DNA from 3 places in the Paenibacillus sp. F4 genome. Region 3 is predicted to be linked to each of the others. Evidence: riboswitches for the same ligand, from Rfam matches in the RefSeq annotation. Region 3 holds a riboswitch; each other region holds the start of a gene.

Region 1 (7,995 bases), on a different contig from region 3:
CGGCTGCGAACACCTCGCGCAAATCCAGCTTCAGCACGTCTCCATGACGTACCTTCACATGCTCGTAAGGGGCCAACACCTCTTCGAGAATTGGCAGTAGCCGCTGGTCAATCTCGACAGCGGTAACTGCCTTGGCCGATTGGGCCAGCTTCTCGGTTAAAGCGCCAATCCCAGGACCGATCTCAAGTGCACCCTTCGTCTCATCCAATCCGGCAGCATTTACAATCTTATTGAGAATATTTTGATCAATCAGGAAATTTTGTCCCAAACTCTTTTTGAACGAAAAACCGTGCCGTTGAATAATTTCCTTCGTACGCCGCGGTGTTGCTATATCTTGAATCCCTGTCATACGGACATCACAATCCTTCACTTTCAATTTGTGCCAGCGCCCCGGCAAATTCCTCGCGGCTGATCTGAAATACAGAGAGCCGTTTATGTAGCTGCTTTCCGTTACAATAACCAATACCCAGCACATTCCCTAAGGCCATACGGCGTGCAGCAGCATTGGGGTGGGTGATGAGTCCAGCATCAATCAGGTCCGCCCACTCAATCAGTGGGTCGGCGCCTTCCACTGTCGTATGAACCCGTGCAAGAGCGTGTCTGATCGCTTCTGGTGAGGCATTCTCCACGCCAATATCTCCTTTGCGCGTCGCTTCTGCCTCGGGTATAAAGGCCTGCTTGCAGCCGGGTACCTTGGACGCGATAATCTTACGGATGCGCTCCCCTGCATGATCGGGATCGGTTAAAATGATGACCCCCCGCCGCTCCTGCGCCAATGCAATTTTACGCAGCGTCATTTTATTAATGGCTGAGCCGCCAGTTTCTATCGTATCCGCTTCAACAGCGCGGCGAATGGCCACCGTATCATCCCGGCCCTCTACCACGATCACTTCCTTGATCATTTGCGTTTCCCTCCACTGCTACACAGCAAGCTATATTTATCTTTCCCTGCTTTTGAAAACAAAATAAGAAGAGGATATCCTCTTCTTAGCATGGCATAACTATGTTGTTAATACTATCGCATTGCCCTCAACATACACAACCTGTTTTAGTTGATTTCAGGCTTTACCGGTCCGATGACATATACGGTTTTACCGTGCTTACGACCAAATTGGTTGGCTCGGCTCAAACTCTCATAATACACATCGATTTTGTGGCCTTTAATCGCGCCACCGGTATCCTCCGCTCGGCGGAAGCCCACCCCTTCGATATACACCCACCAGCCGATTGGAATTACACTCGGATCGACAGCGATGGTGCGTCCTTCCGTGACACGTGCGCCGGATGCAGTACGTGTACCGATACCTGGCTCCTGTGAGGAATACGCCGTCATGGAGACATTTTGTAAAACCTTGCTATATTTAAAATTGACGCCTGCTTTACGGACAGCACTGCCCGAACTAACTGCTGTTGCCTTAACCGCATCATTGGGACCGACGGAAGCAGCAAGAACGACCGGTTTTTTCTTCGTTCCTACCGCAATGACCTTATCCACACGGTTCTGTGCAACTTCCTTGTTAACCAGCTGTTTGGATACCAACTTTCCATCATGATATACCTTTTGAACATGCTGGACGACCACACCCGATTTGCCGCTTTGAATGACCCGATTATCGCCTTTATAAAGACTCGGATCGGCCGTTTTGATGACCTGATAAGGCACCTGTTTTTTCTGTTCGACCTGCTGTTTCTTCACACGGACGATTTTTATGTCCATGTTAGACGAAACAGAGGCATCCAACGCAGGATAAACTTTATCCGTTGACGATAATTTATAGCCCGAGGTACGAATGGCACCTTCTACTGTATTTTCTGTTGTGTACAGCTTTTTCGTCTCATTGCCTGAAGATACTTTGACTTGATTGGCACGTTTAATGACTACGCGATCCCCATCCTGTACTGCTCCATTTAGCGGCATGGAAACTGTATCATGCGGCTGAAGTGAAATGGAATGCTCGCTCAGCAAATCTTGAAGCTTGGATTCCCGGGTTTCTACCGCAGACGCCTTGCCATCGATGACAAAAAAGACTTGTTTTTTAGATTGCGTGTACATCAGAATTGAAATCATAATCGTTAGCGCGATTAGAAAAATAGCAACCAAAGCAGCCTGGCGCACATTCTCTTGCTTCCAACGCAATACGTAAGACATGCTGGATGAGCGTGACTCATGGGTATCCTTTTTTTGGAAAATGCCCATTTCCTCCGTCCTCCTTACATAGCCCGCCGTCTGGAGTAAGACATAGTTGAGATTTGACGTGACTATAACAGATTTTCTACAAGACAAGCCCAAACTACGACTGTCCTGCACCATGTACCCGTCTTCGCGGCATGCTGTCCTCCCCTGTTTAACCACAGTATGATGACAGATTTTCTTTTATTCACAACAAAAAAAGCCAGAGAAAGAGACTAGAGAGCTCTTTCGTGGCTTCCGGCATGTGTGAATATGCGGGAAAACTCATGCACGAGATGGCTTCTCTCTTGTTACGCTTACGGGGTTAGCTGTCGGGTTCGGACGTAGAGAGTCGCCCTAGCTTGGGTCAACCGCTCATGGCGGTCGCCTTCACATTCACCCCGAAGACCCAGAAAGAAATCGAAATACGGCTCCTCCACCTGTTCAATCCCATTCGGGAAAAGAATTTAGGTCGAGCCGGCTGGCGGAAGAGACGTTCCCTTCTTGCACATACGCCGGACGTACTGTAAGCCATATCGGTTCCCCCGTTCCCTGTAAAAGGGACTCAGCGAGACTGGTTCATGAAATGACTTGTTGATGTTTACATTCAAACAACAATTCACTGAAAAGATGATATCCTGTTTCTATGCATGTTGTAAAGCAGGTTTCAAGTACATTTTTCAAAATATTCGGTTAAAATATTGTAATATTCTCGAGTTTCCTGCAACAAATTCATGATTAGCTTCGTCTATCTCTTTATCTTGATCGATTTCTTCACTTTTTCATTGAATGTCAAATCGTTCCAGGGCATTTCGGGTCGTTATTGACACTAATTCCTCCACTGTAATTCCCTTGATTTGGGCTGCAGCCTCTGCTACCAGTCTCACATGTGCAGACTCATTTCGCTTCCCACGAAACGGATGAGGCGTCAGATAGGGAGCATCAGTTTCAATGAGCAGACGGTCCAGCGGCACCTGTGCGAGCACCTCTTTTGGCTGCTTGGCATTTTTGAACGTTATTGGACCACCGAAGGAAAGGTGAAATCCCATATCCAGCACCATTTTGGCTGTCTCCCAGCTACCCGAAAAGGAGTGCATGACTCCTCCAATCTCACTCGCTTTTTCCTCGCGCAAAATCTTAACAATATCTTCATGGGCATCCCGGTTATGAATAACAATGGGCATTTTGAGCTCACGAGCCAGACCAATTTGACTTCGAAACACCCGATGCTGAACATCCTTCGGTGATGTATCCCAATAATAATCCAGACCGATTTCTCCGATGGCTACAACTTTCTTATGACTGCATAACGATGCAATCCATTCTAAATCGCCCTCCTGCATTGTAATAGCATCCTGCGGATGCCATCCAACTGCTGCATAAATAAAATCATACGTCTCGGCCAATTTCATGGTGGATGGAATGGTCTCACGATTAAATCCGATATTGATCATCCGCGTTACTCCTGATTCGACAGCACGTGCTATAACTTCTTCACGATCTTCGTCAAATTGTGGCGCATCCAAGTGAGTATGAGTGTCGAATAATTCCAAGGTTTACATCTCCTTTTTTTACTTACATTTCTATATAGTTGTCTATTCTTTGACAAAATAATTCCTTATTTCGGCAGGAAGCCTGTCTTTTACCGCGTTCAATTTATTCTGGGGAAAATACATATGATATTTTCCTCGGTGAATACCACTTATTGAGCGCACAATTTCCGAAACTTCGGATATTTCACTCACCTCGCCCTGACGTCCAAGCAGTAAAATCTGGTTGTCCGTCGAGCCACCCTGCCGAAACACATCATAAGGAAGATCTGTCGGAAAATCAATTTCAAAATCATATTCAGGGTGCAAACCAGCCTCTTTCAAAGCTTCTCGAATACTGTCAATGGTATCTGTATCCATATTTTCAATCTCTACATATTTATACAATCTACGGTCCATAAAACGGCTGCTCAAATCGCTTAAAATCTCGTCCTTTTCTCGTTTCCACTGGCTAAATACGGTCTGGATTAATGACTCGTCGAGCATCAGATATTGCTCTACTGTAAGCTCTCCTTTCAACAGATCCGGCAGCGGGTCCAGCAGAAAACCAAACTCATATCCGTTTTTAAACAATTCCTTTGCTCGCTTGAAAATTTTACGTAAAAGGATTTCCGAGCTGCGTGTTACAGGATGAAAATAAATTTGCCAATACATCTGATAGCGTGACATTAAATAATCTTCTACTGCATGCATACCTGATTCCTTCACAACAATTCTCCCATTATGAGGACGCAGCAGTCGTAAAATACGATCCAAATCAATCGTGCCGTAGTTGACGCCTGTCGAGTGAGCATCCCGCAACAAATAATCCATACGATCGGCATCTAGCGGACTGGTTACCAGGTTGACAACAATCGGCTTATCATACGTTTTGGCTATAACCGCAGCCACCTTTTGTGGAAGCTTCTCGTCGACTTGCCGTAGCACGGCGTTGATCTTCGTGTCTCCCAATACAATGCGGCATGTCCAATCCTCATGGTTCATATGAAAGGCTTCCTCAATTGAATGAGAAAATGGACCGTGTCCCACATCATGCAATAGAGCTGCACACAGAGCAACCAGCCTTTCCTCCTTCGGCCAATCTGGGAAATCTCCACGTTCAAATTGAGAAATAATACTTCTCGTAATCTCATATACGCCCAATGAGTGTGAAAACCGGCTATGCTCCGCTCCATGAAACGTAAGATACGATGTGCCTAACTGCCGTATGCGCCGTAAACGTTGGAACTCCGGCGTATTGATCAACCGCCATATCACAGTATCCTGAACATGGATGTAGTTATGTACCGGGTCTTTAAAAACTTTTTCTTCACTGAGTGGCTGGTGCAAGATATCAGCTCCTTTAATATTCGGAATAATGGATTAAAATACAATAAAATCCTAAATGATTCCCCTCATTCGACATTCTTTGTCGTAAAATGTCGAATTATAGTTTTTCGACATTTCCAAATCGACAAACTGAATAAATCATCAATAAGATAAGGCAATACACACAAGTAAAGCTCTTTAATCTAAATACTTTTGCATAATCAGACTGTTACTACATTTTTAAGGTTGACTGTTTTGGGAATCGTTGGTATAGTAAATATCAGAAAAGAGAAAATTTTGTCGAATCATGACACTTATATTATTTTAAACGGCGAGAGGAGCCTGATTTATTATGATGAAATCCACTGGTATTGTAAGAAAAGTTGACGAGCTCGGACGTGTTGTTATTCCAATCGAATTGCGCCGTACCCTGGGAATCGGAGAGAAAGACGCTTTGGAAATTTATGTTGATGGCGAACGCATCATGCTTAAAAAATACGAGCCAGCTTGTATCTTCTGCGGCAATGCTGAGAATGTAATTTACTTCAAAGGAAAAATTGTTTGCCAAGATTGCATTTCTGAAATCCCAACACCTGTGACAAACTGAGAATTTTAGTATATAATAGACTTATCAGATATTGTTAATTCTAACCTTTTTCATATATACTCCTTGTTGCCTTCCACGGTTTGAACCCAACCGTTGGAAGGCCCTTTTTTGTTTAGGCAGATATTCATAAGAGTGCGTTGTAAACATCTCTCTTGGAAATTGAACGATCTGTGGCTGTACGCTTCATTGCATCCTTGCGTGTGAGTCCCTCTGCCTCATAATGTGCAACGTGGGACTCCAAAGATAAAGACTGCCACCATGCCTGACGTTCCTGTTCCTCTTCCTCTTCGTCTTTCCCTTCAACCACCAGACAATATTCACCAATCGGTGGATTCTCCTCTAGTTTAGCAAGGCATTGCTCCACGGTTCCCCGCACCCATTCCTCATGCAGCTTGGTCAGCTCACGCGCAAGCACCACTTTGCGTGAACCTAATGTTTCCTTCAACACCATCAATGTCTTCACAATACGATGAGGCGATTCATAAAAAATAATTGTGCCGTGAGATACCTGAAACGATAGCAACAGCTTCTCTAGGTCCTTTTTCTCCCGTGGTGGAAAGCCAGCGAAGGTGAACCTTTCTGTATCCAGTCCTGAGGCAATTAAGGCCGATAGTGCCGCATTTGCTCCTGGGATAGGAATGACGCTAATTTCCGCTTCCAGTGCCAGTTTGACCAGATCCGAACCAGGGTCAGAAATGGCCGGTAGACCTGCATCGCTAACTAGTGCCAAATTTTTTCCTTCTATTATATAACGTATCAGTTCAGGCCCACTGGCAGCCTTATTATGTTCATGATAACTGAAGAGCATATCCGGTGTAATTTCGAAATGGGTGAGCAGTTTGCGTGTCTGCCGCGTATCTTCGGCAGCGATAATACTACATGATTTTAAGGTGTTAATCGCCCTAAAGGTCATATCGTCCAGATTCCCAATGGGTGTTGCAACAAGATACAACTTTCCCCGTTCTTCTTCGCTGGTACTAAAGCTTTTTTGTACAGCTGCTTTCACACAGAATCCCCCTTGCTTACTTCTCCATAGATATCTCTTATTTCCTGAGTATAATTCCCATTTTCCTGATATACAATGAGCGGAGGCAACAGACGAACCTCCGGTTTGCCGTCACGTAATGCTTCAACCAGGACCATATTGGCTTCCATATGAACTCGTGGGTGAACAAAACGTATTCGTTTGGGTTCCAAACTATGTTTACGCATCAAGGTTATAATATCACCCAATCGCTGCGGGCGATGAACCATAGACACTTTTCCCCCATTACGGACAAGCCGGGTGGATGCCTGAATGACTTCTTCCAGTGTGCAGTTCACTTCATGACGGGCAATTGCCTGGTGAGGATTCAGCTTGATATCGCTACCATTTAGCGGCATATAGGGGGGATTCACGGTAATCGCATCATAAACACCATGTCCCGTGATGTGAACCAGCTCACGTAGGTCCCCTTCCCGAATCTGAATTGCTGCTTCTAATCCATTCAAGCTGACACTACGTCTAGCCATATCTGCCAAACGTGGTTGAATCTCAATTCCTTCAATAGACGCTTTTGTTCGTGTCGTTAGCAACAGCGGGACAACCCCATTGCCAGTACACAGGTCCAGAATCTTCCCACGCTGCGGAATACCGGCAAATCGTGCCAGCAAGACCGCATCCATCGAGAAGCTGAATACTTCATCACTTTGGATAATACGCAAATTATGTGAAAGCAGATCATCAATTCGTTCAGACTTCTTTTCATTTTCGTACATAGTGCTCTCCCATCTTTTATAACCAAAATCGCTTTTCACTCATACTTCCTTACAAAAAAGCCGTAGGCATCTTGCTCCTACGGCTTGTTTTTATTTATTCAAAAATGACAGACAGAAGAGGCAATCGCCTTCCGTTCGCAAATGTCCGTAATACACGTTGCATATATGAAATCCTTCATGATACAGCCTCGCTAGATTGTCGTAGCCTTCGCCCACGACCTCACCCGTTTGCCCTTCATCCTTAATGACGATCGGAGGAGGAAGCTTCGGCTTGTTTGCCGTCTTTTCTTCTCCAGAGGTTTCACGTTTGAGCATCTTGCGCACCTGTTCGTTTTCAATCGTTAGTCGTTGATTTTCCTCCAGCAGCTCTTTTACTGCCAGTTTCAATTCACCCAGATCGCTATGCAACTGTCCCATTTGGGTTTCCATTTCGTGAATACGCGCAAAAACATTTAATTTATCCAAGTTTCCACCCCGAAGCAACCTAATGGTTTACTTGACGACTACATCGTCCATTGGAAGTTCCTTGACCTTACTGATCTCAAACAGTTGAACATGCACCGTGCGATGACCTGCATTCACACCTACGACTTTACCTTCTC
Region 2 (7,995 bases), on a different contig from region 3:
AACCAATAAACAGGGAACTGTAAAATAAGCTTACTATGCGATTCAATTAAGTGCTGCTCTTTTTCCACATCAATGTTCCCGTCAGGGTAAACCGTATGCAATTCATGTATAGTATACTTTTCTGGATATTTTTTGAGTTCTCCTACCCATCGCTTATTTATCACAGATGTTTCTATGCTTGGGTGTGTTACGATAACAAGAGTTTTCAAAGACTTATCCTCCTTGAGTATTATTTATTTTCTGAGTATAAAGCGCGCACTACAAATATGTAAGTATGCACTTTTAGTACAACTACTTACTAAAAGGTTAGTGTCAAATCAGAAAAATATTCTTTCTATACCATCACCACGATCATACATTCATGCTGAAAGCTATTTCGCAACAAAAAAAGCAGCCCACAGAAGCGGCTGCTTTTTTTACATCACTATTACTACGTTAACGCTTTTCTTACCCTTCCAGCGCCTGCTTCAATTCCTCAGGCGAAGCGTCCCACCATTCCTCGTTATGCGAAATTAGCAGGCTTTTGAGCGCTGCTTTATCTTCGCTGCCGAGATCATCCAGCATGAAGCGACGCTTGAGCGCATAATCCATACGGTTGACGTGATCGGCGAGGATTTTCCAGCCGCGTTTGGCTTCGTCGTCAATCAGCATCTCGCAGGCGGTGGCACCGCCGTACATACGTCCTTCGGGCGTGCGATCCACGGCTACCCATACGAGCCATACTTGGCGTCCATTCGGTACATCCTCTTTATTCGTAGAGAACTTGATACCGCGTTCTACTTTACTTTTGGCATGCATGGCACCGATATCAATTTTCGCCTCTCCTCGGTCAATGATGACCGGAGACATGCTGTTCAGGTCGATTGAGCCTGCGCCGAAACCCTTATGTTTACTCTTGCCACTGACAATGTTCAGTGCAATCTGTTTTTTGCCGTCCGGCTGATTTTCACTCATGCGTCACTAGACCTCCATTTTCCGTCTTCACACTCATTCTACACTATAAATATTTTAACTAATAATCTCCTGAAAGCAAACATATACATGCTGTAGATGCTTGTCAACGGGAGGTATCCATTGTATGACCCCAGCACGCACTAAAATCGTTTTATTGTCTACACTAGCCCTCGGTCTCCTCGCAGGGACGTTATGGTTTGCCTGGCAGCCCCAACCGCTATCTGACCCGCAGTCCATAGGCCAACCACTATACGGCTCCCTGTCTGAGTCTGCGCTTGCCCCAAATATGGGCAAGCCTCTAGGGGCAAACATCCTGCCTGACCTGCCCAAGAACCCTCCACAGCCCGCTACAGAAATCCTCAGCAAACGGGTGGTAGAGTACCACATTGATGTGTCTCTGGAAAAAGGACAGGTTTTGCGAGGCACTGAGACACTGACCTGGAAGCATCCGGGCAAGAAAACCGTGAATGATCTGTATCTTCATCTATACCCGAATGCCTTCTCTTCCATGGAAACCACCTTTATGAAGGAATCCGGTGGAAAGCTGCGAGGAGACACCATGCCCAAAGACGGCTTTGGCTCCATGACGCTGACTGAACTAAAAACAGAAGACGGTTTATCTCTCATGCACCGCATCCAATATGTGCAGCCAGATGACGGTAACGCAGGCGACCGTTCGCTCGTGAAGGTGCGTCTACCCAAGCCGGTACGAGGTGGCGAAGAAATCACATTATATATGAAGTTTGAGGTAAAACTGCCCGCCATCTTCGCTCGTATGGGTGCGACAGATGATTTTGTAATGGCAGGACAGTGGTTCCCGAAGCTCAGCGTCTACGAGACTGCAGGACAGCGTGGACGCGCCGAGGAGGGCTGGAACCTCCACCAGTATCATGGTAACTCCGAGTTTTATGCCGATTTTGGAATTTACAGCGTACGGATTCGGGTGCCTGAAACTCATATCGTAGCAGCGACCGGATTTCCCACCCGTGGTGCCGTCCGACAGAACGGCCAAAAAATATATCAATTTTATGCCGATGATGTACACGATTTTGCCTGGTCCGCTTCACCCAACTTTGTAACCGTAGAAGAACCCTTTTCTTCCGCTGAAGTCCCTGGTGTCAAAATTAAGCTCTACCTTGACCCGTCGCACAAGGAGCTCAAAGGACGCTATATGAGCGCAGCGAAGGCCGCCCTTTCGTACTACAGCAAATGGTACGGGCCTTATCCATATTCCACCCTATCCATCGTGGTTCCACCCAAATCAGGCAATGGAGCCGGCGGTATGGAGTATCCGACACTCATCACGGCCGCTGCTGCGGGTAATCTGAATCCTGGCTATAGTCTGGAACGGACATTAGTTCATGAGATTGGACATCAATATTTCTACGGAATGGTAGCCAATAATGAATTTGAGGAGCCGTGGCTGGATGAAGGCTTCACCTCCTATGCAGAGGAGCGGCTTATGGAACAAGAATATGGGCTTACTCCCAACTTGCCATTACAATCGGGACAGGTAGCCTCCCCACAGCCGCTAAACCGCGAGTCATGGAAGTACGGCTCAGCTGCTGAGTATGCGCAAAATGCCTACTCTCGAGGCAAGCTGGTACTACGGGGCATTGAACGTCAGGTGGGTATGAAAAAAATGGATCGCATTATGCGGACCTACGTCCAGACGTACCGATTCAAGCATCCGTCCTCACAGGATTTTCAACGTATCGTGGAGAGAGTCACCGGACGCTCATGGAGCCACTATTTTGAACAGTATGTATATGACGGACAGATGGCGGACTTTTCAGTGGATCACATCACAAACCACAAGCTGGAGAATGGATATGAAGCCGTCGTGACGGTCAGCAAAAAAGGGGCGGATTATCCCAAGATCCCTGTCCAATTTACCTTCAAGGATGGGACAACGATATTCAAGGCTTGGGACGGCACGGGCAAAAGCACAACTTTTCGGATCAAAAGTACTTCTCCCGTTTCCTATGTAACCCTTGATCCTCTATATACCATTGCACTGGAGAACAAGCATATTAACAATAGCCTAAAGGCCGAATTGGACGAAAAGCAACAAACCCGTTGGAATGTAAGTGTAACCAAGCTGTTAGAAACACTGCTTGGAAGTCTGTCATGGTGAGGTGTCTATAGATGCGGACTGTTATAAAAGAGGGCTGGGCGCTGGTGCGCATACGATTCTATATCGTTATCATTTTATTTCTGTATCGACTACTGTGGGGGGTGTTTCTCTATCGGCTGGTGCAGTCTGCCGTTATCCCGCTACTGCTCCGTTATCCTGATCAGGGTCACAACGAGCTGGGACAGACCTTGTTTTGGATGGAGAGCCAGATTGCTCTGGTGGATAGCCAGGAAGTACATGTGTATTTGTGGATACTACTAGGGGCGACTGTACTACGCATACTGATCACTCCCTTCATTAGAGCCGGAATATATCAAAGCCTGCATACCGATGCGACTGAACCGCAAAGCCTGTCCTTTTTCAAGGGTATGAAACGCCATGGCATGTCGTCGCTGTTGTATTACACCATCGAGTTGGGACTGCTGCTGCTTCCCGCCTTTTGGGTAGTACCGAGACTCTACCCTATTGTAGCAGGAACGCTTCAGTCTCCCTCTTACCTGCTTCATTTGTTGCCCTATGCTATGGGGTGGATGGCTTACGGATGGTTCATTCGGCAGTGCATCCTGTATATGCAACTGGGGACTGTCGGTGGTCACGCCATACTATCGTCCCTGCTCGCCTTCTTTCGCCAGTTCCTCCCAGCTGTCGGTATATCCCTTTTGCTCGGTGCTTGTGTGCTGCTGGTCTTCGGTCTATTTGGCACCGTGGCGATGATTTGGACTGGCATGCTGGCGCTCATTCTCCAGCAATCGTATCATTTTGTTACTAGTCTGGTCAGGCTGTGGCATATCAGTTCGCAGTACAGACTATGGCATACCGATATCTCCAGTAGAAGTTAAGCCCTGCCTTTATGTTTTTTACTTCATTTCTGTCTGTCGAAAAATCTTGATTCATATCCGCGCAAACGACACATAACTGAATACTGTTAACAAGATCTGTTCCTGGGACATTAGGAGCAGATTTTTTTTGTAACTTTTTGCAATGAAACATTTGCCAAAGCCAGCCGTCTTTGTTACAATAATCGCAGTGAACTGATAGTAACAACTTTGTAATCTTTATTGTAACCTTTATCTCAAAAATAACGTTATTGTGAATACTGCTCTCCAAGGTGCACATCTTAAGTTAAGCCTAATTCCTGGCACCTAGGAAGCGGGGGAACCAGTTTGGGTGAATTGATCTCGCAACAGAGTGGTCATAGGGGAACCTTCTACCGAATCCTTAAGCTAACCTCGCAGGCATTGGAAGGGGTATATTTTTTTTGAAGAAGAAGCTAACGATCGCAGCTATGGGTCTTGCCATTGCCTTTACATCTTTTACATTCGGTGGCGGCAGTGCATATGCAGACTCTAAGATGGACCAGGTCATTCAAGATGCCAAAGGAACGAGCTACAGAAGCGGAGGCACTACACTCGAGGGATTCGATTGCTCCGGCTTCACAATGTACGTATACAACAAACTGGGAATTAAACTTCCGCATCAATCCGGATCACAATTCAAAATGGGATCTTCTGTATCCCGCGATGAAATGAGACCTGGGGACTTGGTGTTCTTCAACACCACAGGAAGAGGCATTTCCCATGTAGGTATCTTCGTAGGTGAAGGGAAATTTGCCCACTCCTCGACTTCACGTGGTGTAGTAGTTAGCTCACTGAACGAAAATTATTACGCTAACCGCTATGTCGGTGCAAAAAGAATTATGAGCACAGACGCTTACCATTCTGTAGCTTCAGAAATTCCTGATGACGACAACGTAGAATAACTAACGCACAGCAAGCTAACCCTAGCCGCAATTTGATTCTGACCGGAATCGAATTGCGGTTTTTTATGTCCACAACATCAGCAATTATTATCATTACTGACGAACTGAATCCTCAAAAGGTTTCAATTGTAGCGAACATCGTCGGTTTTACCGTCAGCGCTGGGGGAGCATATGAGCAGTAAATCCTTCTTATTGAATGTATACCCGACTTGGGTATGAAATAAACACGCTTGCCATTCCCCTGCAACTTGTCTACAATCTGTTGTTAATGATTGAAGTACCTGTGTAAAAGGAGGATGAAACACATGCCGGCCTCAATATCCAACTATCGGATCGTACCGATGGATGAGCATCAAGCGGCTGCAATCTGTGAGTGGCGCTATGATCCACCTTATAACATATACGGTTGGCTCCCCTGGGAACAAATGAAGGCACTTGAAGTCGAATTTGGAAGTCCCACGCTTCGCCAAGAGCAATATGTTGCCGTACTGGATAAAGAGAACAAGCTGACGGGATTTGCTCAATATTTTCCTATGATCGGTGTGACCCGGCTAGGTCTTGGAATGCACCCTGAAAGATGCGGACATGGCAAAGGCTCTGATTTTGTCCGTGCCATTGCAGAGGAAGCCCAACGACGCAACCCGAAGAATGAAATTGACCTAGAGGTGCTCACTTGGAATGGGCGCGCTATCCGGGCCTACAAGGCGGCTGGATTTGAGCTTACAGATACCTATGAACGCCAGACTCCTGATGGCAAAAAACCATTTTATTGTATGGTATATCGTCCCGAGCACCCAACCCAGATTCTATGATAAAAGCGCCTTCGGCATACAACCGCAATGTTGTATAGCGAAGGCGCTTTTATCATCATACGACAGATCATTACAAGCTCAATGACTGCTGCGCATTTTTTCAAAAGCTTCATTATATTGTTGGGCTTCCTTAATATCCACGGCCATAATACCGCCGTCGTCCCAAGAGGTCAAACGCAGAGTCACGGTCTTGTAATCAATCGTAATAAATGGATGATGATTGAACGCTTCAGATATAGCGGCAACTTCATCCACGAATGCAATCCCTTTCATAAAACTGGAAAAATTATATTTTCGGACGATCCAACGTCCTTCCTCCAGTTCCCAGCCCTCCAGTTTCTCCAGATGTGCTTCAATCTCTTCTTGTGTAAAAGGCATGTTACGAACTCCTCCCCGTTTATACGGAAGCCTTTCGACCGCTTAAATACGGCCAAAACTACGATATATTGGTGTACATATTACCACGGCCCCGTTGATAAATCCATAAGACGGACCTCAAATCAAAGGGACTGACGTCAGCTCCTCGTCCCCAATAAGTACATAGATGCGATGCTGCTCCGGCTCATAGATCACAACGCCACTCCCTACAGTGATTGTGGGCTCTGTACCCAGTGCATAAAATAAGTCTTCTGCCAAAGCTTCATTGACTTCCTGACGTCCCGCCGGGTCCAGCCTGTCCCAATCTTCTGCTTCCATCTCAAAAAATTCATAGCTATCTGGGATGCGCCCCACAGCCTCTGTCAAATCGTTCAAAATTTGTTCATACTCACGCCCATGCTTTACTCCCATGCCATTTCCTCCAATGGTTCCGCCATTCAATACATAATCACCTTATTATACCGGAAATTCGCACTTAACAAAAAAGAGAGTTTTGTCGATAAATACTATAATCCGTCTTGTAATGACGCGCTTGGGGCAAGGACGACCCCGGCGGCATGAAAGGATTCAAAATCTATTCTCATGGATGAGGTGTATCATGCAAATTTCAACCATTATCGGACTTGTGCTCGGGATTTTGTCACTGGTCGTCGGGATGATCTTAAAAGGCGCTCCGGTCGTCAATCTGGTCAATAATCCCGCTGCTTACATGATTATTTTCGTCGGAACGGCAGCGAGTATATTTATGGCCTTCCCGATGGCAGAAATCAAACGGATTCCGAAGCTGTTCAAGGTTATTTTCACTGAACAAAAACTGTTAGACCGCAAAGAGCTCATCGGTACGTTTACCGAGTGGGCATCCATTACCCGTCGTGAAGGTCTGCTCGCCTTGGAATCTAAGGTAGAGGAAATCGACGATCCCTTTATGCGTGGCGGCATGCGAATGATTATTGACGGCAATGATCAGGAATTCGTACGGGACGTTCTGATGGAGGATATCAATGCTACCGAGGATCGACATCGCTCTGGCGCACTGATCTTCTCCCAAGCCGGTATGTATGCTCCAACGCTCGGGGTACTCGGTGCGGTTGTAGGTCTGATTGCCGCTCTGGCTGACCTTAGTGACATGGAAAAGCTCTCTCATGCCATTGCAGCAGCCTTCATTGCGACGTTGCTCGGTATTTTTACAGGTTATGTCCTGTGGCATCCGATGTCCAACAAGCTGAAACGGTTATCCAAAAAAGAAGTAGAGCTTAAATTAATGATGGTCGAAGGTCTGCTTTCCATTCAATCGGGGATATCGACGATCGCCATCAGTCAGAAACTGACGATCTTCCTGACTCCGACCGAACGGGCTACGATGACCCAGAAGGATGGCGATTCCAGTGAGTAAAAAGAGACATGAACCGCATGAAGAGCATGCTGACGAAAGCTGGCTGTTGCCATATTCCGACTTAATGACCCTTCTGTTGGCTCTTTTCATTGTCTTATTCGGTATGAGCTCGCTCGACGCCAAAAAATTTGAAACTATGGCTCAATCCCTGAATGCAGCTTTTAGTGGCGGCACTGGCGTGCTGGATCACTCGGCCGCGAATCCGTCGTCACAATCCATGGATATGGGCAAAAATAAAGAACAAGTGTCACAACCCGTAAAATCGAAAGCTACTTCTACCTCTGAACTGCAAAAACAGCTTGCCCAGCGGGAAGAAGAAGATTTAAAAAAGCTTAAAAAACAGATGGATCAATATATTCAAAATAACGGCCTGACCCCCTTGCTGAATACCAAGCTAAACCAATCGCAACTAATGATCACCATTAGTGATAATGCCCTGTTTTCATCCGGGCAGGCCGAAGTAAAGCCGGAAGCAAGAAAGCTGGCCAAGTCCATTTCTAGTATGCTCCAGCAGTTCCCTGGCTATGATGTTATCGTATCAGGTCACACGGATAATGTACCG
Region 3 (7,995 bases):
CGTTTCTAAAAAATGCATTTCATACCATCCTCCACATCTTCTTGGCCTTCATATAATGTTTTACGCCTCCAGGCAGGGAAAAGCGAAGGAGAAAACGTTTCTCCTTCGCTTCCTGAGAATCACACTTGGTGGCACTGCTAAAATGTTCTTATTTATTTTCGTATTGCTTCAACAAAGCGGCAAGCTCATCGTCCACGGCGCTTTTCTTATCCAGCTCTTTGAACTCCTCATCCAACGATTTTTCCTTAGAGGACATTTCGTTGCTCGCTTCGGCACGTGCTTCTGCTTGCAGCATTTTTTCTTCCATACGCTTCAATCCGGCAGTTGCCGTATCAGAGCTAAAACCGTTCATAGCTTTGTTAATTTCAGTTTGCGCTTTAGCTGCATTATAACGGGCAACCAGTGTCTCGCGCTTGTTTTTCATTTCTGTCAGCTGTCTGCGCATTTCATCCAGCTTGCCACGCAGGTTATCGGCTGCAGCTTTGTTCTGTTCGTAACCAGCTTTGAACTCATTCATTTTTTGTTCAGCAGATTTCTTTTCTTCCAGCGCGCGACGAGCCAGATCTACATTTTGTGCTTTTGCAGCGGTATGTGCCTGTTCTTCGCGTTTCTTTACCAAAGCAGCCTGTTCTTCGTATTGCTGTTTGAATCTCTTTTCAATAGCAATTTGAGCGGCTACCGCTTTCTCTGCATCTTCCAGGTCCTCTTGCATATCACGAATGTATTGGTCCGTCATTTTAATTGGATCTTCTGCCTTGTCGATAATGGCGTTAATGTTGGACATCGTAAGATCTCTTAATCGTTTGAAAATAGACATGTGAAGTTCCTCCTAGAGTTGAATGCTTAAATTTTAAGCTCTGTACACATGTTTACGCAAGCTTTGCAAAGAGGGTTTCAAAAATATCTAAAAGCCGCGCAAGTAAGGCTCCGGGATGTCGGCCTGTACTTTCAGCTCCCGCGATGCATGCAGCGCCCAATAGGGATCACGCAGCATGGCACGGCCTATTGCTACCAGATCAGCTTCTTTCTGCTGAACAACACGGCGGGCGTCCTCATAATCATCCAGTAAGCCAACAGCAATTACAGGTACATTCAGCTTTTCACGGATGGTATGAGCCAATTCCACCTGATAGCCGGCACGCGCAGACGGGCCTCCGCCAGAACCAATCGGACCCTCACCACCAGAAGAGATATGGAAAATGTCCACACCCGCATCACGATATCGTTCCCCTACGCCTGTTATGTATTCCACATTATATCCATCCTCGACGTATTCTTTGGCAGATATCCGCATAAGCACAGGCATATCAGCAGGAAGAACCTCTTTAACAGCATGTATGACCTCAACACCGAACAGTGACAAATCCTGCCCATATTCATCTTCTCTGGCATTTGTTAAAGGGGAATGAAATTGATGGATCAGATAGCCGTGAGCGCCATGTATCTCGACCGTGTCAAAACCGGCTTCCACCGCGCGGCGCGCGCCTTCTTTGTATGCCTGAACCAGTTCCCTGACTTCAGCTGTCTTTAAGGCGCGGGGCTCTTTAAAGCGTTCGCTAAAAGGAATGGAGGACGGACCCACAGGTTGCTCAGCATCTTCAGCCTTGCGTCCAGCGTGGCCTAGTTGAATGCCAATTTTGGCACCATACTTGTGGACTTCCTCTACAATCTTACGATATGCAGGAATATGTTCGTCACTCCAAATACCCAAATCACGATCCGTAATACGTCCATCTGGATGGACCGCTGTCATTTCCACAATAATAAGTCCAGTGCCTCCTACTGCCCGGCTCACATAATGGACATGATGCCAATCCGTTGGATTTCCATCCTTGGCCTCCACGCTGGTTTGGCACATCGGGGGCATGACAATCCGATTTTTTAAAGAAAGCCCCTTTAATTGATAAGGAGTAAACAAGTCGGTCACTTTTATCCATCCTTCCTTCAATTCCATGTCTGTATAATTATGAATTGCATCCCCATTATACACCAGCTGTCACGGTATACCGAATTCGTTGTAAGGCTAAAACTTGCGAAAATGCTCCTGTTTTCGGTCATGTTTAAGAGAATATGTACGTTTAGCTCCATCATCTTCATTGATAATCGTTTCATCGTGGACTTCTTTCCAGTCGTTTATGAGCCGAACTTGGTTACCAGCATATTTTTAATAGGACAGGTACATAATAGTCGAGAGCACCACTAGGTACCACTGCACGGAAAGGGGGGATACATATGCCGTACAGGGGAGTGTTGCCATGCTTGGCACTGTTACTAGCATTTTCAAGTTTACCCGTTCACGCGGATGCGCCTCCCAACATCGGAACGCCCCATCCCAAGGAAACAGCTATTGCTTCTTCTGTACAACAGAGCACAGATCCAGCTACTCCTACATTAGCAATGCTGCGTAAAAAACATGCGGACATTTTTAAAATGTGCGGCCCACACACCCGCCAAATTGCCCTAACCTTTGATGATGTGCCCGATTCTAGGTATACGCCGCAGGTTTTGGACGTATTACACGCCAATGGCATCAAAGCCACCTTTTTCATCGTCGGTCACCGTGCGGAAAAGCATCCGGGGATCATACGCCGTATTATCCGTGAAGGCCATGCTATAGGAAACCATTCCTATACTCATCCGGATTTTAGGAAGGCTACACCAGAACGCTTTCGCAACCAGATTACAAAAACAGAACGTATTTTACAAGCCAGCGCAGGTTTTCGCCCCAAGTTGATTCGTCCACCCTACGGTGAAATCACGGAGCCTCAAATCCAATGGGCACGTCGTCATGGCTATATGATTGTCAATTGGAATGTAGACTCTCTCGATTGGAAGGGATTAAGTAAAACACAAATTCAGCGCAATGTGATCCCAGCTACCGGGCCTGGCTCTATTATTTTAATGCACGCAGGTGGAGGTCAAAGTTCCAACTTGCAAGGCACTGTCCAAGCTCTGCCGGGTCTAATTCACTCTCTAAAAGCTAAGGGCTACAAATTTGTGACAGTCCCCCGGCTACTCCACACCTCGGAACGGAAATAACCATATGTTTATGATTGAGCTACAAGCTAAAGCAACGTAAAAAGGCTGTCTTACCAGCAGAAGTTTTCTGCTCGTCAAGACAGCCTTTTTTTACGGATAGGACCTGATAAGAGTCCGACCTAGTTATATGCGGTAGAATACATGTATTAAGTTTACATAATATATATTATGTTTTATTAAACTAATATATACGTACAATGTTATTTATTAATAACGTACAGCTTCACATTTTGAAATCCAAAGTCGTTCACAAATGATTTGTTGCCAGGAATAAAGATATCAATCCGTTTTCCTGTAATGGCGCTGCCCTGATCGCGAGCGACAGCTACAAAAGAATGATCCGGCAAACCTGGGTGGGAATAGCCTGTAACCAGCACTTTCGTGCCCATCGGAATGACGTTCGGGTCTACCGCAATTGTACCTAGTTTAAGCGGATTGCCGTAGTAGTCTACTGCTCCCCATTTACCATTCTCATCGGCTGCAGCAGAATACGCAGAAGCCTTAACGTCAACTATTTTGCTATAGTTGAATGTTTTACCCCACGCTTCAATCGTTGGCCCCTCATTCGCTAGTGCTTTCTCCGTAAGAAGCTGCGGCTTCGAATCCGAAGCTGCCTTCACACTTTTTTCGCCAGGCACCTTAATTTGCAGACCTGCATATATATTGTTGGAGGCAATGTTTGGGTTCGCCTTCGTTAGCTCGTCTACCGATACTCCATAACGTTGAGCAAGTAAAAAAAAGGTATCGCCCTCTTTGGCAGTGTGAAGCGAAGCAGCATCCGCTACTCCAGCTGTCTGTGCCAGCCCTGCAATAGCTGCGGCAAGCACCGCAAATTTCATCGTTTTACCAATATGTTTTAGATGTTTCAAAGATATGTACCTCCTCTGTTATGCCTGCGAAGTTAGCTGTCGGATTCGGACTCAGGAGAAGCCCTATGCTTGTGCAATTCACCCCTAGGCATATTCCACATCGTCTTATGACGTATCGGAATGACTGCCGTTGTTACGTCCCCCGCACTTCCCATAGTTTGGGCCCAGCATTCAGCGGTTGTCATAACCACATGCTGTCCCGGTAAGTTTTGGCTTACTGCATAATATCACAATTTTGTAACCTTATCCGTATGAAAATGTTGGGAACCTTGAACATCATACTATACTCGTTACAATTTTGTCATCAAGAAATCAATATTTGTTACGAAAGTATGGGGAAATGGTGACAAAAAGGAAAAAAGCCCTCCGTCAAACGGAGGGCTTTTTTTATAGATTATATCAGCACTTCCTTACAATACTTTGGCAAGAAAATCACGGGTGCGATCATGGCTTGGAGTGCCAAATACCTGCTCTGGTGTACCTTGCTCTACAATTTGACCGTTATCCATAAAGATAATTCGATCGCCCACCTCGCGGGCAAAACCCATTTCATGCGTCACGATTACCATTGTCATGCCGCCTTCGGCGAGCTTCTTCATTACATCCAGAACCTCTCCAACCATTTCAGGGTCCAATGCAGAAGTCGGCTCATCGAACAGCATTACGTGCGGCTGCATGGCCAAAGCACGCGCAATCGCAATACGTTGCTTCTGACCGCCAGATAACTGGTTCGGATAGGTATTCTTCTTATCCTCAAGCCCTACGGTACGCAGGAGTTCTAGCGCAATTTTTTCCGCTTCCTTCCCTGACTGTCTTCTAACCTGTGTTGGGGCAAGTGTCAGGTTCTGCAACACTGTTTTATGCGGGAACAGATTAAAATGCTGGAACACCATCCCCATCTTCTCCCGGGTTACATTAATATTATGGCCACGAGCTGTAATCGGCTCGCCCTCAAACAAAATCTCCCCGTCCGTAGGCTGTTCCAACAGATTCATACAACGCAAAAACGTACTCTTCCCCGAACCACTGGGGCCGATGATGACGACGACTTCGCCTTTGGCGATATCTATATCAATGCCTTTTAATATCTCATTCTTACCGAACGATTTACGCAGTTGTTTAACGGTGATCACTGGCTCTCAACTTCCTTTCCCATAAACCCAGCAGCTTAGACAAGCTGAATGTCATTACAAAATAAATAGCGGCTGCGATTACGAACGGACTTAATCCTTCGTAGGTAATGTTCTTAATGACCTGGGCCTGATACATAATATCCACCATCCCAATGGTCGAAATAATGGATGATTCTTTAATGATCGTAATAAACTCATTACCGATAGCAGGCAAAATAGATTTAAACGCTTGCGGCAAAATGACATGACGCATAGCTTTACCGCGTCCCATACCCAACGAACGGGCAGCCTCCATCTGTCCACGGTCTACTGCCTGGATACCTGCACGGAAAATTTCAGCCAGATATGCCGAGCTATTCAGAGACAATGTAATTATACCAGACTGAAGTGGGGTAAAATTGACACCCAGCGTCAAAGCAACCCCGTAGTGAATGATCATAAGTTGTACCAGCATAGGTGTGCCACGCAGGATCTCCACATAAGTGGTACCTAACCACTCAATGATGCGTATACCACTCATCCGCAGCAAGGATACGATCAGACCAATGATAAATCCAAACAGGACTCCGAGTGCAGACAGCAACAGAGTGTAGCCGATACCCGTAGCGTAAAAACTGCGGTATTTCCAAAAAATATCTACGATGTTATTAGAAGAAACCTGTCGATCTGCTGAGAGCGCGCTCGCTTCTGTGGAAAACTTCTCAATCGACCCGTCCGCTTTCAGGCGAGCCAACGTTTTATTTACAGAGGCAAGCAATTCTGCGTTCCCCTTGCGTATACCTACAGCTGTTTCTGCTCCGGCATCCTCAGGCACCGCTTTGGCAAGTGTTACGGTACCATCTAACGTGTATCCTTTAGCAACCGTATCTTCGATCACAACAGCGTTGATACGCTGGGTCCGCAGCTGGAGTACCAGATCGGATATTTTGTCCAGTGAGGTTACAGTGGCATTGGGCACTTTTTGAGCAATTTCTTCCTGAATACTCCCTTTTTGTGCGCCAATCTTCTCGCCTTTCAAAGCATCCATCGTAGGATATTTGTCTTTATCCTCTGGGCGTACCATAATGACTTGCTTGGAGCGATAATATACATCTGAAAAATCAATGCTCTTTCTCCGCTCATCCGTTGGTGTCATACCGGACAGTACCAAATCTACGCGACCACTTTGCAGAGCAGGCAGCAAAGAGTCAAAACTCATGTCCTCAGGGACCATCTCCGCACCCATATCTTTGGCGATTTCCTTGGCGATATCCACATCGAACCCTACAATGGTATCCTTACCGTTAATGACTTTATGAAACTCATACGGCGGAAAGTCGGCACTCATGCCCACTACAAGTTTTTTCTGAGGCTTTGCTTCCGTTCCGTATGCATTGAGCATGGGAAGACCAGTCAACAGCAAGATAACCGCCGACAAAACCAGGGCGGTAAAACGATATGCCTTTTTCAATCTTTTTTTCTCTCCTTAAATTCTTTATAATAAATAAGATTGTGTCATTATAAATGAATATGCATGATTATGCAATGAATGTTATAGTACAATTTCAGCATACCTAACGCAGTACCTACATTACAGCTTATATAAAGGAGTTTTCAGCATGGATTTTAAACAGACCATTCAAATGACAATTGAGCAGCATGCCCCACGGTTTAAGGACATTTCGTTATATATTGGCGCAAATCCTGAACTTGGAAACGAGGAATTTCTGGCCGCTGCCCGTTTAAAAGAAGAACTGGTTTTTCACGGCTTTGAGGTCCAGGCACCCGTATTGGGCATAGAAACAGCCTTTATTGCAACTTACAAATCTGCAAAACCCGGACCGGTTGTCGCTTTTCTGGCAGAATATGACGCTCTGAGAGGTCTAGGACACGCCTGTGGGCACCATCTGATATGTATGATGAGTACCGGTGCTGCCGTCGGCCTCAAGTCGATCATCGACGAAACTGGTGGAGAAGTACGGGTATATGGCACACCTGCCGAAGAAACACGCGGTGCAAAGGTCCCGATGGCCGCTGCCGGGTTGTTTGATGATTGCGACATAGCACTTATGACGCATCCTTATGACCATTACGAAAAATCAGGCAAATCACTGGCGATTGATGCTGTACAATTCGAATTTTTTGGTCAATCTGCTCACGCGGCTGCCAGCCCGCACGAAGGCATTAACGCGCTGGACGCTGTGATTCAAACGTTCAATGGCATCAATGCGTTCCGTCAACAAGTAAAAAGTACAGTGCGTATCCATGGGATCATTAACCAGGGTGGGCAAGCAGCCAATATTATTCCTGATTACGCCTCAGCCCAATTTTATGTGAGAGCCGCTACTCGTCAAGAACTGAACCCGCTGACTAGCCGTGTTATTCAAATTGCTGAAGGAGCTGCTTTACAGGCCGGGTGTCGTTTGGAGACCTCCAATTATGAGACTTCTTATGATGAAATGGTCACGAACCGTGTACTTTCCGATGCGTTTACCGCAAATTTGGTGCAGGCTGGCATTTCACAAGAAGATATAACGGAAGGCGAAGATCACGGCTCCATGGATATCGGAAATGTATCGCTTCATTGCCCTGCTATCCATCCTTACATTCAAGTTATTGACGAGAAGCATGCCTTGCATACACCAGAATTCCGCGATTTGGCGATGCAGGACCGGGCCATGGAAGGAATGCTGCTGGCTGCGAGAACTTTGGCATGGACTGCTTGCGATGTAATCACGAATCCTAAACTGCTAGCCCAGATAAAAAAAGAATTCGCTCTGCTGAATAACGAACGCTAAATCTTAATTCCGTGTTCTTTCAGAAAGGAGTAGTCAGCCATCATGGATAGTATGAGCAGTTTTTGGACGTTGTTTATTGTGGTGGACCTCATCATTTTTTGGTTTATATTCCGTGCAATACGCAGGAACCGGGGAAACAGAAAGACACGGCGCCGGAATGCTTTTTTCCTCAGCTCC

What was found. Region 3 has a riboswitch for cyclic di-AMP ahead of C1T21_RS17610 (3D domain-containing protein). Riboswitches for the same ligand answer to the same signal wherever they lie in the genome.
Region 1: it holds a riboswitch for cyclic di-AMP, as region 3 does, so the genes downstream of both, C1T21_RS18365 (resuscitation-promoting factor) here and C1T21_RS17610 (3D domain-containing protein) in region 3, are expected to answer to the same signal.
Region 2: it holds a riboswitch for cyclic di-AMP, as region 3 does, so the genes downstream of both, C1T21_RS25415 (C40 family peptidase) here and C1T21_RS17610 (3D domain-containing protein) in region 3, are expected to answer to the same signal.

What each region holds. Positions count from the first base shown of each region.
Region 1 is NZ_POVS01000016.1:7,980-15,974, reverse strand. It holds gene rsmA (16S rRNA (adenine(1518)-N(6)/adenine(1519)-N(6))-dimethyltransferase RsmA) at 1-349, opposite strand, end outside; gene rnmV (ribonuclease M5) at 357-902, opposite strand; gene C1T21_RS18365 (resuscitation-promoting factor) at 1,049-2,197, opposite strand; cyclic di-AMP (ydaO/yuaA leader) riboswitch at 2,469-2,751, opposite strand; gene C1T21_RS18360 (TatD family hydrolase) at 2,953-3,723, opposite strand; gene C1T21_RS18355 (HD domain-containing protein) at 3,766-5,049, opposite strand; gene C1T21_RS18350 (AbrB/MazE/SpoVT family DNA-binding domain-containing protein) at 5,381-5,635, shown strand; gene rsmI (16S rRNA (cytidine(1402)-2'-O)-methyltransferase) at 5,760-6,641, opposite strand; gene C1T21_RS18340 (tRNA1(Val) (adenine(37)-N6)-methyltransferase) at 6,638-7,393, opposite strand; gene yabA (DNA replication initiation control protein YabA) at 7,484-7,858, opposite strand; gene C1T21_RS18330 (PSP1 domain-containing protein) at 7,886-7,995, opposite strand, start outside.
Region 2 is NZ_POVS01000025.1:42,327-50,321, forward strand. It holds gene C1T21_RS25395 (NAD(P)H-dependent oxidoreductase) at 1-209, opposite strand, end outside; gene C1T21_RS25400 (YwhD family protein) at 448-954, opposite strand; gene C1T21_RS25405 (M1 family metallopeptidase) at 1,079-3,091, shown strand; gene C1T21_RS25410 (hypothetical protein) at 3,103-3,930, shown strand; cyclic di-AMP (ydaO/yuaA leader) riboswitch at 4,207-4,344, shown strand; gene C1T21_RS25415 (C40 family peptidase) at 4,350-4,850, shown strand; gene C1T21_RS25420 (GNAT family N-acetyltransferase) at 5,156-5,662, shown strand; gene C1T21_RS25425 (4a-hydroxytetrahydrobiopterin dehydratase) at 5,741-6,040, opposite strand; gene C1T21_RS25430 (hypothetical protein) at 6,158-6,451, opposite strand; gene motA (flagellar motor stator protein MotA) at 6,639-7,433, shown strand; gene motB (flagellar motor protein MotB) at 7,426-7,995, shown strand, end outside.
Region 3 is NZ_POVS01000015.1:134,966-142,960, reverse strand. It holds gene C1T21_RS17630 (DUF350 domain-containing protein) at 1-18, opposite strand, end outside; gene C1T21_RS17625 (PspA/IM30 family protein) at 149-817, opposite strand; gene C1T21_RS17620 (NADH:flavin oxidoreductase/NADH oxidase) at 905-1,927, opposite strand; gene C1T21_RS17615 (polysaccharide deacetylase family protein) at 2,233-3,039, shown strand; gene C1T21_RS17610 (3D domain-containing protein) at 3,240-3,908, opposite strand; cyclic di-AMP (ydaO/yuaA leader) riboswitch at 3,915-4,083, opposite strand; gene C1T21_RS17605 (amino acid ABC transporter ATP-binding protein) at 4,319-5,041, opposite strand; gene C1T21_RS17600 (ABC transporter substrate-binding protein/permease) at 5,028-6,491, opposite strand; gene C1T21_RS17595 (M20 family metallopeptidase) at 6,640-7,818, shown strand; gene C1T21_RS17590 (glycine-rich domain-containing protein) at 7,861-7,995, shown strand, end outside.